2 linked regions of the Methanocaldococcus jannaschii DSM 2661 genome follow. The protein of the gene in region 1 binds, or shares a complex with, the protein of each later gene. Links are inferred from orthologs where the notes say so. Each region holds a gene or a part of one and is shown in the gene's direction. Other genes may lie near its edges.

Region 1 (6,916 bases):
CATAGTTTTAATAGATGAGATTGAAAACGCTGGAATAAAGAAGCATGAGGCTTTAGAGTTATTGGCAGGATATGGAAAGATTGTTTTAGTTATAACTCACGACCCTGTCTTGGCTTTAATGACTGATAGAAGGATAGTGATGAGAAACGGAGGAATGCAGAAGATTATAGAAACTACTGAAGAAGAGAAGGAAATTTCAAGAAAAATAAATGAGGTTGATAACTGGCTACTCTCTTTAAGAGAAAAGATTAGGTTTGGAGAGAGATTGACTCATGAAGATATAAGCCTAATGGTGAAAGGATGAAAGTGGCAATAGTTGCAGGAACCCCTGGAGCTGGAAAGACTTCAGTATTAATTCACACAATAAGAACCTTAATTAATGAAGGATATAAGCCAGTAGTTGTAAAAATTGACTGTTTATATACTGACGATGATGTCAGGTATAAAAAATTGGGCATCCCTGTTTTAGTTGGTTTAAGTAAGGATATGTGCCCAGACCACTTTGCAATATACAACTTTGAAGAAATGGTTGATTGGGCTAAGGATAAGGGAGATATCTTACTAATAGAAACTGCTGGTCTCTGCCATAGATGTGCCCCTTACACAAAAAACAGTTTGGGAATTTGTGTCATTGATGCCACTTCAGGGCCGAACACGCCAAGAAAAGTAGGGCCGTTCTTAACAAGTGCAGATATTGTAGTTATAACCAAAGGAGATATCATCTCTCAAGCTGAAAGAGAAGTTTTTAGAGAAAGAGTTTTAGAGATGAACCCAAATTGTAGAATTTATGAAGTTAATGGACTTACAGGGCAGGGATGTGTTGAAATAGCCAAGGAGATTATTGAAAGCAAAGATATTAAAGATTTAGAAAATGAAGAGCTAAGACACAACGCTCCATTGTGTATTTGCACCTTATGTGTTGGAGAGACAAGAGTTAGTAAAAAGTATCACAGAGGAATTTTAAGAAGAATAGATGGATTCATGGAATATGAAGGGGAGTAAAATGGTCGATGTAAATGAAATTACCAAATATCTTCCAGGATTCAATTGTGGAGCTTGTGGTTATAAGAGATGTGATTTATTTGCTGAGGCATTATTAAATAAAGATGTAAAATTAGAGGACTGCCCATTTTTGCTTAGGGAGAGATTTAAAGAAAACTATGAAAAATTAAAAGAGATTTTAAAGATTAAAGGAAAAATTAAAAAAGAGGAAAAATACATTGGAGTTATTGATGGATATGAGGCAGATTTTCTATTAAAACCTCTACCAAATGAATGTTCTTGTAGAGAGACACTATTAATTATGGATAAAAAAGAGCTTAAAGTTGGAGATTATATAAGATATAGACCTTTAGGTTGTCCAATTCCACACTTTGCTAAAATAATCGATGAGTATCATGGCTTTTATATAATCCATGTAGTGGGACCGAGCCATAGGATAACTGGGGAAAAAATAGAGTATAAAGATGTTGGTATAGCGATAGTTGTTGCATTTGAGGGAATTGTAGAAGGTAAAGTTCCAGAGGTTGGAAAAACTGTTAAATTTATCCCAAAACACTGTATGATGCAGAAGGTTCATTCTGGAGTAGTAGTGCAAGTTGAGGGAAAAAGAGTTTATATAGAAGGTATTGATTTGAAAGTATTTTAAAAATAAAAAATATTTTTTTAATTATTTATTTTATCATCTTTACAGAATCTTTTAATCTTGCTGATGCATCTACCATGCCAATCAATCTTGGGTCTATACTGCTAATATCTCCATACTTCATATAATCAGTTACAGTTGGCTTTATTTTAGTAAATGCACCTACATAGATATCATATCCAAATGGGAAGTTTCTTTTACATATCTCTTCTATTCCATCCATTATCTTTTCAAGTTTTTCTCCTTCAACTGTTATAATTATCTCTCCAACTTTAACTCTCAATTCCATTTCTTCGCCTTTAACCTTAATAACTTTTCTATCTTGGTGATTTACAGGCAATCCTCTTGCAGGACCAAATGGAACAGTTTTTGGCAAGGGTTGTCCATGAACTATAACCCTAACAATTCCATCCAAATCATAAATCTCATTTAATACCTTCTCTGTAGTTTCTGCCTTCAAATATCTGTGTGGAAATATTTTTACATCAACAACCTTTATCACTTCACTCATAAATTTCACCTCATTTTTCATAACTCTACTATTTCTTTCAACCTTTATAATACTTTCGATAAATTTAATATTACTTTAAGAAAATTAAAAATTTAAATTTTATTATCTAAATTCATAAATAAAGTTTGCGGATAAACCTAAGTAATATATATCTCTTAAACTCAAATAATGAAAAAGCAAATTCACCAATTCAATCTTTTTATATTACTACATTATAATTAATTTTAAAGGAACAGAATCTAATTTTATGAGGTGTTTATTATGAGAAGAGAATTTCCAGAAGAAGGAGATATAGTTATAGGAACTGTAAAGGATGTTAAGCCGTATGGAGCATTCGTAGAGCTTTTAGAATACCCAGGAAAGGAAGGAATGATTCACATCTCTGAGGTTACATCAGGATGGGTTAAAAACATTAGAGACCACGTTAAAGTTGGGCAGAGAGTTGTTGCAAAGGTTTTGAGAGTTGATGAGAGGAAGGGACATATTGATTTATCCTTAAAGAGAGTTACTGAGCAGCAAAAAAGGGCAAAAGTTCAAGAATGGAAGAGATTCCAAAGAGCTTCAAAGATGCTTGAAAGAGCTGCTGAAAAATTGGGTAAAAGCTTAGAGGAAGCTTGGGAAGAGGTTGGCTATTTGTTGGAGGATGAGTTTGGGGAGCTATACAATGCCTTTGAAACAATGGTTATTGAAGGGAAAGAAGTTTTAGATGATTTAGAGATTAGTGAAGAATGGAAAAATGTTTTATATGAAGTAGCTAAGGAGAGTATTGAGCTAACAAACGTTGAAGTTGAAGGAGTTATTGAGATGAAATCTTACGCCCCAGATGGAATTAAACAAATAAAGAAAGCATTAACAACAGCCTTAAAAGCTAACCCTTATGAGGATGTTGAGGTTAAGATAACCTATATAGGAGCTCCAAAGTATAGGGTTGTTGTTATAGCTCCAGATTACAAGAGTGGAGAGGAGGTTTTTAAAAAAGTTTGTGAAAAGGCAGTAGCAACAATTAAAAAACTTGGTGGAGAAGGAACTTACTATAGGGAGAGTAAGAAATAAAGATAAGTGGTAGAGATGAGAATGAAAAAATGTCCAAAATGCGGGCTATATACTTTAAAAGAAATCTGTCCAAAATGTGGAGAGAAAACGGTAATTCCAAAACCACCAAAATTTTCTTTAGAGGATAGATGGGGAAAATATAGGAGAATGTTAAAAAGAGCTTTAAAAAATAAAAATAAGGCAGAGTAATTTTCTTTTTTTATATCAAAATTTTACATTTCTGGGATATTATGCAACTTAGATTATCATCAGGAAATGTATTAAATGAAAAAGTCCATAAAGTGGGGATTATTGCCCTTGGGTCATTCTTAGAAAATCATGGAGCTGTTTTGCCAATAGACACTGATATAAAGATAGCATCTTATATAGCTTTAAAGGCATCTATTTTAACTGGGGCTAAGTTTTTAGGAGTTGTTATTCCATCAACTGAATATGAGTATGTTAAGCATGGCATTCACAACAAACCAGAGGAAGTTTATAGCTATATGAGATTTTTGATAAATGAAGGTAAAAAAATTGGTGTAGAGAAGTTTTTGATAGTTAATTGCCATGGGGGAAACATCTTAGTTGAAAGTTTTTTAAAAGATTTAGAGTATGAGTTTGATATAAAGGTTGAGATGATAAATATAACCTTTACACATGCATCAACTGAGGAGGTTTCTGTTGGTTACATTATTGGAATAGCTAAAGCTGATGAAGAAACTTTGAAAGAGCACAACAACTTTGAAAAATATCCTGAAGTAGGAATGGTTGGGCTAAAAGAGGCAAGAGAAAACAACAAAGCAATAGATAAAGAGGCAAAAGTTGTTAAAAGATTTGGAGTTAAGTTGGATAAAAAACTTGGAGAGAAAATTTTGAATAACGCAATAGAAAAAGTTGTTGAAAAAATAAAAGAAATGATAAGGTGAAATTATGGGCTGGGAGAATGCTCCATCTCATATATGTAGGGGAGGAGATTTGAGAGGTTTAGCTTTTTGCTGTCCTCCAATAAAATACTGTCCTATTCATAAAGCGTTAGCTGTATTGAAAATGTCACCAGAGGAGTTTATAAGAATAAAGGAAGAATTTGGAAAGAGGACAAAACTTGGTTTAGGAGAAAATACATGCTTTGGTAGTTTAGTTTGGTGTTGTAAAATAACAAAACCCTGCCCTTACAGGGATTATGAGCTTGCTAAAAACAACATAAGTCCAGATGAATACATGGAGCTAAAAAAACAGCTTGCTGAGGAAATTATAAGAAATAGCCAGTTTTTTAAAGAGGCAGTGGAAGTTTTTGTTAAAAAAGGCATTCCAAAAGATATTGCTGAAAAATGTATCTTAGAGACAGGAGATTTAAAGAAAGCCTATGAAATGGCTATAAAAATGATTGATAAGGATTAAGATAATGGGATTTTGTTTTCCTGAAATGTTTTAAACATGTCATACTCTTCTTTTGATAGCTTATAGATGGAGTATTTAACATCTTCAACAATACACATGCTCTTTAACAATCTGTAACTTTTTTCTCCATCATAATCATTTAAAAATGCATATACTGGTTTTCCATCTTTAGCTACAATATATCCAATTTCACTACCCTCAATCTTAATTAAACATGTTCCGTAAGATAGAGCATCAATCAATGAAACATTTTCTAAGATTATAGGTTTTTTTGAAGATATTATTTTCTTAACAACATCGTTAATTGAATCTCCAAACAATAAAACGCCTTCAGGATATTGATTTTTTAAAGAATTTAATTCTTCATTGGATATTTTCTCAATTTTTGCAATTATTTCACTAACGGCAAATGTTGTTTTTAGTTTGCTAATTGCTTTCTTCCCAAATAAAGTTTTTCTACCAAAATATACTGCAAAAACCTCTCTCTTGTTTTTATAAACAACAATCCCTTTTTCATTTTTAAATCTTTTTGGCATAAAAATAACTTTATTTATGTAAGTTAAATATTTATATACATCGTTGTAAGAATTCAAAATAACCTCATTCTCAAAAACCAGGCTTAGCTTAGAAATTTCAACAATAGATTCCTCTGGTTTAAAATTTATAAGAGCAGATTTTACTTCCTTTTCATTTCCTTGATAAATCTCTATTAAAAACTCGTCTGGAATTTGTGAAAATATCTCTTCTAAACTTTTTTCTCTACCATTAAACTTTGATGAGATAAGTTTTGAGTCAATGTAAAAGAGAAGGGCATTGTCTATTCTAATAATTCCTGTAAAATTAACCAATCCAGAAATAATTTCTTTTAAATCTTCAATTCTTCCAAATTTTGAATACACTTTCTCCATAATCTCACAAAAATAATGACGGCGCAGGGGGGGAATCGAACCCCGAGGGCTCTCGCCCTCGACGGATCTGAAGTCCGCCCCGGGCTACCAAGCCCGGTACCCCGCGCCACATTAATGGGTAGTAGGCAGTAATATTGATAGACATCCAAAATATATAAAAGTTTTTCATACAAAATGTAATATAGCTATTAAAATATCTAATAACGAATACTGTTTGTCAATTTAAGATAAAATAAAATATTTTTTATTTTTTAGAAATTTTCCTTTAAAAAATTGAAATAATAACGTTTATATATGAAGTTTGGTAATAACTTAATCTTAATCTATAATGATTTATAATGACAGATTGGGTGAGGTTATGGATTTAAATACTTTGATAAAAATCATTGAAAAAGTTGGTAGAATTGAGATTGAGGATATAAAAATCACCGCAGATGAATTAATTATAAATATCCCATCAGCCCCTCCAATAGTTATTCCTCAAACACCATCAATAAAAGAAAAATTGGCTGAAGAAGGAATTATAGAAATTAAAGATGTCCCAGAGTTAGATTGGGAACCACCAGTTGAAAAATATCCTGGATATATAAGAGAAGTCCAATTTGGAAAACCAAAATCAGAAGGAGGAAGAGGAAAAGTTGTGAAAATTGGGGGACAGAGAGCTTTATATAGATTTGAAGAACCACAGCCAAATCCACCAGTTGTTACTTTCGATATATTCGATATACCAATGCCAGGATTACCAAAACCAATTAGGCAGTTTTTCCAGGATGTTATGGAAGACCCTTGCGAATGGGCAAAGAAGTGTGTTAAAGAATTTGGGGCAGATATGATAACAATTCACCACATCTCCACAGACCCAAAAATTAAAGATAAAAGTCCAAAAGAAGCTGCAAAATTAATGGAAGATTTATTACAGGCAGTTGATGTTCCATTTGTTATTGGAGGTAGTGGAAATCCTCAAAAAGACCCTTTAGTTTTGGAAGCATGTGCTGAAGTAGCAGAAGGAGATAGATGCTTATTAGCTTCAGCAAACTTGGAGTTGGATTATAAAAAGATAGTTGATGCAGCTATGAAATATGACCACAACGTATTAGCATGGAGTATTATGGACCCAAATATGGCGAGAGATTTAAATAGAAAACTTGTTGAAGCTGGTTTGGACCCAAATAGAATAGTTATGGATCCAACAACATGTGCTTTAGGTTATGGGATTGAGTTCTCAATCAACGCAATGGTTAGATTAAGATTAAATGGATTGAAGGGAGATGAGTTGGTTAATATGCCAATGTCATCTGGAACAACAAACGCTATTGGAGCAAGAGAGGCATGGATGAACAATCCTGAATGGGGGCCAAGAGAGTATAGATTACCATTATGGGAAATAACTACTGGAATTACGATGATGATGTGTGGAGT
Region 2 (6,781 bases), 1.1 Mb from region 1 along the record:
CGTAGATTTTGAAAAAGATATCAACGAAGAAATTGATTTGATAACCAATGACACTAATCTATATCCTGATGAATCCCTCTTCTTAACACTAAAATTTGCAAAACATTTAAAAACTAATGGTTATATAATTCATACATTAAAAGCAAGGAATTTGAAAACTAAAAAAGAGGATTTAGAGAAAGTGTTAAAAATCCTAAGCTATTATAGAAATATAAAAATATTCAAAATAATTAATTTAAGAGCCAATACTAAAAATGAACTCACATTGATACTCAAAAAAGTATAGCAAAAATATTTAGGAATATCTCCGAAAAATATATATACTCCCATAATAAAAAATTGAAAATGTAAGATTCTGAGGTGGTATTATGGCTGAGCTTCCAGTTGCACCATGTGTAAGAATCTTAAAGAAGGCTGGTGCTCAGAGAGTTAGTGAAGCGGCAGGGAAATACTTTGCTGAAGCTTTGGAAGAAATTGCCTTAGAGATAGCAAGGAAATCAGTTGATTTAGCTAAGCACGCAAAGAGAAAGACCGTAAAGGTCGAAGATGTAAAGGCAGCATTGAGAGGTTAAGCCCAACTTACATTATATGTATAATATCACTACACCTTTTTATTTTTTGTGCATATTAATAGAAATATTTGAATATTTAGAACTAAATGGAATTAAAATAGTTTTTTGCAAAACATTATTAAGATAAATAAGGCACACAATGAACGTCCCAAATAGGGCGTTCAAATATTCATATTTAATTTATACCTTTTGCAAAAAACTATAAATAGGGCTATTTTGTTTGATATTAATAACTCTTTTAAAGGATGGGGTTGGTGAGAAGATGAGAATCGTTTTTGATTTGGGAGGTTCAGTCGTGATGCCAAAGGAAGGAGCAAAAGCTGAAAAAATTATGGAATATGCCAATATTTTTAAAAAGATTAAGGATGAGGGGCATGAGGTAGCTATAGTCGTAGGAGGTGGAAAAACAGCAAGAGAATATATAGAAATAGGAAGAGAACTTGGAGCCAGTGAGAGTTTTTGTGATGAGCTTGGAATAATGGCTACAAGAATGAATGCAATGATATTAATTACTGCTTTAGGAGATTATAGTATAAAAAAAGTCCCTACATCATTTGAAGAGGCAGAACTTATATTAAACTTAGGAAAAATCCCTGTCATGGGAGGAACCCATCCAGGACATACAACAGACGCTGTAGCTGCTTCATTAGCAGAGTTTATAAATGCTGATTTGTTAGTTATAGGGACAAATGTTGATGGAGTCTATGACAAAGACCCTAATAAATATGAAGATGCCAAAAAATTTGATAAAATGTCTGCTAAAGAACTTGTTGATTTGGCAATATCATCTTCATTAAAAGCTGGTTCTTCATCAGTTGTTGATTTATTAGCAGCTAAGATTATTGAAAGAGCTAAATTAAAAGTGGCAGTTGTTAAAGGAACCCCAGAAGAGCTCTTAAATGTTAGTAAAGGAATAATAAATGGAACAATAATTGAGGGATAAGTATGGAGATTCCAAAGCACAGACATTGTTTAAATTGTGGTATCTCAATACCTCCAGACCAAGTTTTTTGTTCAGAGAAGTGTAGAATTGAGTATATGCAAAGAAGGAAAAGGATGTTAAGAACGCAATACATGTTTTTAGCTATTGCAGGGCTTATAATTCTCTATTATATTATCACAATAGCATTGAAAGTTTAAAACCAAAAATTATTTAAAATATTATGTCTCAATAATTATCCTGGCTATTGTCCTGACTCCCAATGGAGTTGGGACGTGTCAATGACCCAGTGGAGTTCTGCCCCTTTACCCCAAAGGGGTAGTGAAATGATGAAGCTGGGGAGGCATAGGGTGAAATAAAGATATTTATAAAAATGCCCTTAAAAAATCTGTTTTATCAAAACTTAAAAGTTAATTTAAAAATTAGAAACCAAACAAATAACAAAAATAAAAATAGGAGGGAATACTATGCCAACAGCAAAATTCGTTGTTGCAGACCCAAAAACAGGAAGATGCTATCAAATTGAGGCAGATAACACACCATTAGTTGGTAAGAAAATTGGGGAAGTATTTGATGGAAAAATTATAGGATTAGAGGGCTACAAATTACAAATAAGAGGAGGAACTGACTCAAGCGGTTTCCCAATGAGACCAGATATCCACGGAAGTAGAAAGGTTAGAGTTTTATTGAGTGCTCCTCCTGGGTTTAAACCAAAAAGAAAAGGAGAAAGAAGAAGAAAAACAGTTAGAGGAAACACAATAGCTCCTGATATTGTCCAAATTAACGTTAAGGTTGTTGAATATGGAGAGAAATCAATCCCTGAATTGTTAGGATTAGAAGGTGGAGAAAATCAAGAACAATAAATAAAATATAGCTCCTAATTTTATTTTTATTTTATTTATCTGTGTTTAAATATTGTAGTGGTGATTTCTGTAGTTTTTTGACTATTTTGATACTCCGAGTATAACTTTATAAGCTAAAATTATAAAAATGTGAAAATACCATAAGTGTTTTTCAAAGTTAATAAAAATTAAGGAATAAATATAAAAGCCCGTAGGGCTTTTATAAATGCATTTTTCAAAAATTATATATTTGAAAAACACTTATATTTTACAGATAAATAAGAAATTTATAAAGGGGATAATTATGGCAAAGAAAAAACAAGCTAAACAGGCAGAAGTAAATATTGGAATGGTTGGACACGTTGACCATGGAAAAACAAGTTTAACAAAAGCATTAACAGGAGTTTGGACTGACAGGCATAGTGAAGAGTTGAGAAGAGGGATTTCAATTAGATTGGGTTATGCTGACTGTGAGATAAGAAAATGCCCACAATGTGGAACTTACACAACAAAACCAAGATGTCCAAACTGTTTAGCTGAAACAGAGTTTTTGAGAAGGGTCTCTTTTGTTGATTCCCCAGGGCACGAAACATTAATGGCTACAATGCTTTCTGGAGCTTCTTTGATGGATGGAGCAATTTTGGTTATAGCCGCTAATGAACCATGCCCACAACCACAAACAAAAGAGCATTTAATGGCTTTAGAGATTTTAGGAATTGATAAAATTATAATTGTCCAAAATAAAATTGATTTAGTTGATGAGAAGCAGGCAGAAGAAAATTATGAGCAAATAAAAGAATTTGTTAAGGGAACTATTGCTGAAAACGCTCCAATAATCCCAATCTCAGCCCACCACGAAGCAAATATTGATGTTTTGTTAAAGGCAATACAGGACTTTATTCCAACACCTAAGAGAGACCCTGATGCAACACCAAGAATGTATGTTGCAAGAAGCTTTGACATAAACAAACCAGGAACTGAGATTAAGGATTTAAAAGGAGGGGTTTTAGGAGGGGCAATTATTCAGGGAGTATTTAAAGTTGGGGATGAGATTGAAATAAGACCTGGAATCAAAGTAACTGAAGGAAACAAAACATTCTGGAAACCATTAACTACAAAGATTGTTTCATTAGCCGCTGGAAATACCATACTTAGAAAAGCTCATCCAGGGGGTTTGATTGGGGTTGGGACAACATTAGACCCATACTTAACAAAATCAGATGCATTAACTGGAAGTGTTGTTGGATTGCCTGGAACTCTCCCTCCTATAAGAGAGAAGATAACAATAAGGGCTAATTTGTTGGATAGGGTTGTAGGAACTAAGGAGGAATTGAAAATAGAGCCATTAAGAACAGGAGAGGTTTTAATGCTAAATATTGGAACTGCTACAACCGCGGGGGTTATAACCTCAGCAAGAGGAGATATAGCGGATATAAAATTAAAGCTTCCAATATGTGCTGAGATTGGAGATAGAGTAGCTATTAGCAGAAGAGTTGGCTCAAGATGGAGATTAATTGGTTATGGAACAATTGAGGGATAATTTTAATAATATGAGTATCAAATTTACACCTCCGAGCGTTAGCGAGGAGGTGTTAGGGAGTATCGCAATCGCCCCGTAGGGGCGAGTAATGAAATCCTTTAGGATTTCATCTGATGGAGGCTTCCTCTATGCTTATTGGAACGATTGAGGGAGAATTATTTTAATGTTTTTTAAAATTTTTGTAGAAAATACAGTTATATTGCCTAATCCTTTAATTCTTACTAAAATTGAGGGATTATTGATGATTGAATATCTATTAAAAAACAGAGAGCAAATTATTAAAAAAATGGAAAAAATTAATGATATCAATCGTAAAGAAGTTGAAGAAAAATGGATTTTGGATAATTTTGAAAATCCAAAAGATATGGGATTTGCAGGAGGAGATGGAAGCTGTAATAAATTGGATTACATATCTTTCTCATTCTATGGAGTTGGGGCCGTTAGCTTTATACACGGCAGAGGGGAAAAAGTAAAAAAAGCTAAGGAGGAGTATATATTTGATATAACCCATCCTTTGGATATTGAAGATAGAATAAGGAGATATATGCTAACTTTGGAATTAAAAACAGCCCTTTATGTTCTCAAAAATTATAATATTGATTATTACATTTTTGATGGGTCTTTATTTTCTTTGTTGATATTCACAAAAAAAGGTATAGAGATGTATGAGAGAGAGTTAGAAGAGATTTATAATGAATATGGAAAAGAATTTAATAAAAAAATTGATGAAGAAACAAAATCTGGAGAAATTGGCATTATATCAAAAGATTTGAACTTGGAATTAAATAAAAAAATATTAGTTGAGCATGTTGAATATATTTTAACATTAACAAAACTTATTAACGAATTTAAAGATAGAATTATAGGAATATCAAAAACTTCAAAAATAAACATTTATTTCGATAAAAACATGCCTGATATAGCCATATTTACAAAATATACCGACAAATCTGGTTATTCAGAACCAATTGACTTTGTTAATAAATTAGGGGATGAAAAGAAAGAAAAGCATAAACAATTAAGTAGTGTGGTAAAAGGAATAAACTTTATTAAAAACAAGCCATTCTATGCAAAAATTGACACTGCATATATACAATTTGTGAGATTAGAAGATAACTGTGGAGTTGTTGGATTAACAAGCTTCAATAAAATAGATAAAGAAGTCTTATCCTCATTAAAAGAAATATCAATTAATGGCTACCCTTATATATTAAAAAAATCCCATGAAACAGTTGAGATAACCACTAAAAAACTTGAAGCAATTGCTAAACTATTAAATATAGATGACCCTATAGCAAGGCACATCTTAGGGAAGAAAAAAAAGAAATTTTAGTGTCTTTCAAAAAAGGTATTAAAGTTTATTAAGGAAATTTGAATGCCTTCTATAAGAAGGCGTTCATTAATACATTAATAGTTATTACAAAATATTTTGAAAGACACTATTAGTCAAAAGGAGGGAGAGGATGAGATATCTAATAACAACTGCCTTAGCTTATACAAACGGCCCTCTACATTTAGGGCATGCAAGAAGCACTTACATCCCAGCAGATATTATATATAAATACTTAAAGTTGAGAGGGGAAGATGTTATCCACGTTGGAGGAACTGATAACCACGGAGTTCCTATAACATTAACTGCTGAAAAAGAGGGAAAAAGCCCAGAGGAGATTGTTGAAAAATACCATAATGAGATTAAAGAAGATTTAGATTTGTTAGGAGTAGAGTTTGATGCATTTGGCAAAACTCACAGCCAAATACATATAGAAACAGCTCAAGAGTTTTATCTAAAGCTAAAAGAGAATGGCTATATCTATGAGAAGGAAATAGAGCAATTTTACTGTCCAAACTGTAAAAAATTCTTACCAGATAGATATGTTGAGGGAATCTGCCCATACTGTGGAGGAGAGGCAAGAGGAGACCACTGTGAAGTTTGTGGAAGACACTTAGAGCCGTTTGAGTTAAAAGACCCATATTGTGTAATTTGCAAAGGAAAGCCAGAGATTAGAAAGACAAAACATCACTTCTTTAAGTTAAGTGCTTTAAAAAAGGAGTTAGAGGAGTATATAAAAAATGCAAAAGAAATGCCAGAGCATGTTAAAAATATGGCATTGAATTGGATTAAAGAGTTACATGATTGGGATATTTCAAGAGATATAAGCTGGGGAGTTCCAATTCCAGGGACTAATCAAGTAATGTATGTTTGGTTAGAAGCCCCTATTGGCTATATCTCATTTACAAAGATGTTGGGAGAGATTTGGAAGAAATATTGGTTAGAGAAAGATACAAAGATTTATCACTTCATTGGAAAGGATATAACTGTTCATCATGCCGTTTTCTGGCCAGGAATGTTGATTGCTCATGGTTCCTTTAACTTACCAACTGCAGTAGTTAGTGGAGGTTATCTAACCTTAGAAGGAAGAAAGATGAGCACAAGTAAAAGATGGGTTGTTTGGGTTAAAGATTTTGTTAAAAACTTTGATGCTGACTATTTAAGATACTACTTAATCATGTCAGCCCCTCTCTTTAAAGATTGTGATTTCTCATTTGATGATTTCAAAAATAAGATAAACAATGAACTCATCAACATAATTGGAAACTTCACCCACAGAGTTTTAACCTTTACCCATAGAAAGTTTAAGAAAGTCCCAATAGTTGATGAAGATAGATTAAAAGAGGAAGATAAAGAGCTATTGAAAAAATGTGAAGAGACACTTGAGGCTGTGGATAAAAACATAAGGAGCTTTAAGTTTAGAGATGCTTTAGTTAATATATTACATCTTGCCATTGAAGGAAACAGTTACTTCCAAAAGATGGAGCCTTGGGCTGTTGATGATGAAGAAAGATTGAAGGAAATATTATATACTTGCTGCAAGACAGTAAAAACTCT

The links.
Region 2: the proteins of MJ_RS00605 (region 1) and MJ_RS06750 are in contact, whole or in part, in a crystal structure (PDB 3CW2), measured with the Saccharolobus solfataricus proteins. The link is inferred for Methanocaldococcus jannaschii DSM 2661 from one-to-one orthologs. Residues at the interface, in WP_009989173.1 of Saccharolobus solfataricus: Val185, Arg186, Thr187, Asn188, Glu189, Pro190, Leu191, Gly192, Val193, Glu194, Ile196, Lys197, Ile200, Ser201, Leu204, Ile217, Lys218, Ile219, Tyr220, Thr221, Ile222, Gly223, Ala224, Pro225, Tyr227; in WP_009988771.1 of Saccharolobus solfataricus: Asp222, Lys225, Pro226, Gly227, Thr228, Gln229, Phe230, Asn231, Leu233, Lys234, Gly235, Leu259, Phe273, Thr274, Lys275, Tyr300, Leu301, Asp302, Pro303, Ser304, Leu305, Lys307.

What each region holds. Positions count from the first base shown.
Region 1 is NC_000909.1:110,455-117,370, reverse strand. The notes cover bases 1,332-4,313. They hold MJ_RS00605 (translation initiation factor IF-2 subunit alpha), read left to right. Parts: upstream 1,332-2,417; coding sequence 2,418-3,209; downstream 3,210-4,313. Other genes in these bases: MJ_RS00590 (methanogenesis marker 9 domain-containing protein), read left to right, coding at 4,122-4,313; arfB (2-amino-5-formylamino-6-ribosylaminopyrimidin-4(3H)-one 5'-monophosphate deformylase), read left to right, coding at 3,440-4,117; MJ_RS00600 (RNA-protein complex protein Nop10), read left to right, coding at 3,225-3,398; mcrD (methyl-coenzyme M reductase operon protein D), read right to left, coding at 1,674-2,156; MJ_RS00615 ((Fe-S)-binding protein), read left to right, coding at 1,332-1,648. Outside these bases: MJ_RS00625 (ATP-binding cassette domain-containing protein), read left to right, coding at 1-304; MJ_RS00620 (GTP-binding protein), read left to right, coding at 301-1,002; more of MJ_RS00615, read left to right, coding at 1,004-1,331; more of MJ_RS00590, read left to right, coding at 4,314-4,589; MJ_RS00585 (hypothetical protein), read right to left, coding at 4,586-5,497; cdhD (CO dehydrogenase/acetyl-CoA synthase subunit delta), read left to right, coding at 5,826-6,916. UniProt on the Methanocaldococcus jannaschii protein: eIF-2 functions in the early steps of protein synthesis by forming a ternary complex with GTP and initiator tRNA.
Region 2 is NC_000909.1:1,200,304-1,207,084, forward strand. The notes cover bases 1,930-4,776. They hold MJ_RS06750 (translation initiation factor IF-2 subunit gamma), read left to right. Parts: upstream 1,930-2,658; coding sequence 2,659-3,894; downstream 3,895-4,776. Other genes in these bases: MJ_RS06745 (30S ribosomal protein S6e), read left to right, coding at 1,980-2,375; MJ_RS06755 (DNA double-strand break repair nuclease NurA), read left to right, coding at 4,058-4,776. In the rest of the region: MJ_RS06725 (THUMP domain-containing protein), read left to right, coding at 1-286; MJ_RS06730 (histone family protein), read left to right, coding at 369-572; pyrH (UMP kinase), read left to right, coding at 835-1,515; MJ_RS06740 (DUF2116 family Zn-ribbon domain-containing protein), read left to right, coding at 1,518-1,712; more of MJ_RS06755, read left to right, coding at 4,777-5,227. UniProt on the Methanocaldococcus jannaschii protein: eIF-2 functions in the early steps of protein synthesis by forming a ternary complex with GTP and initiator tRNA.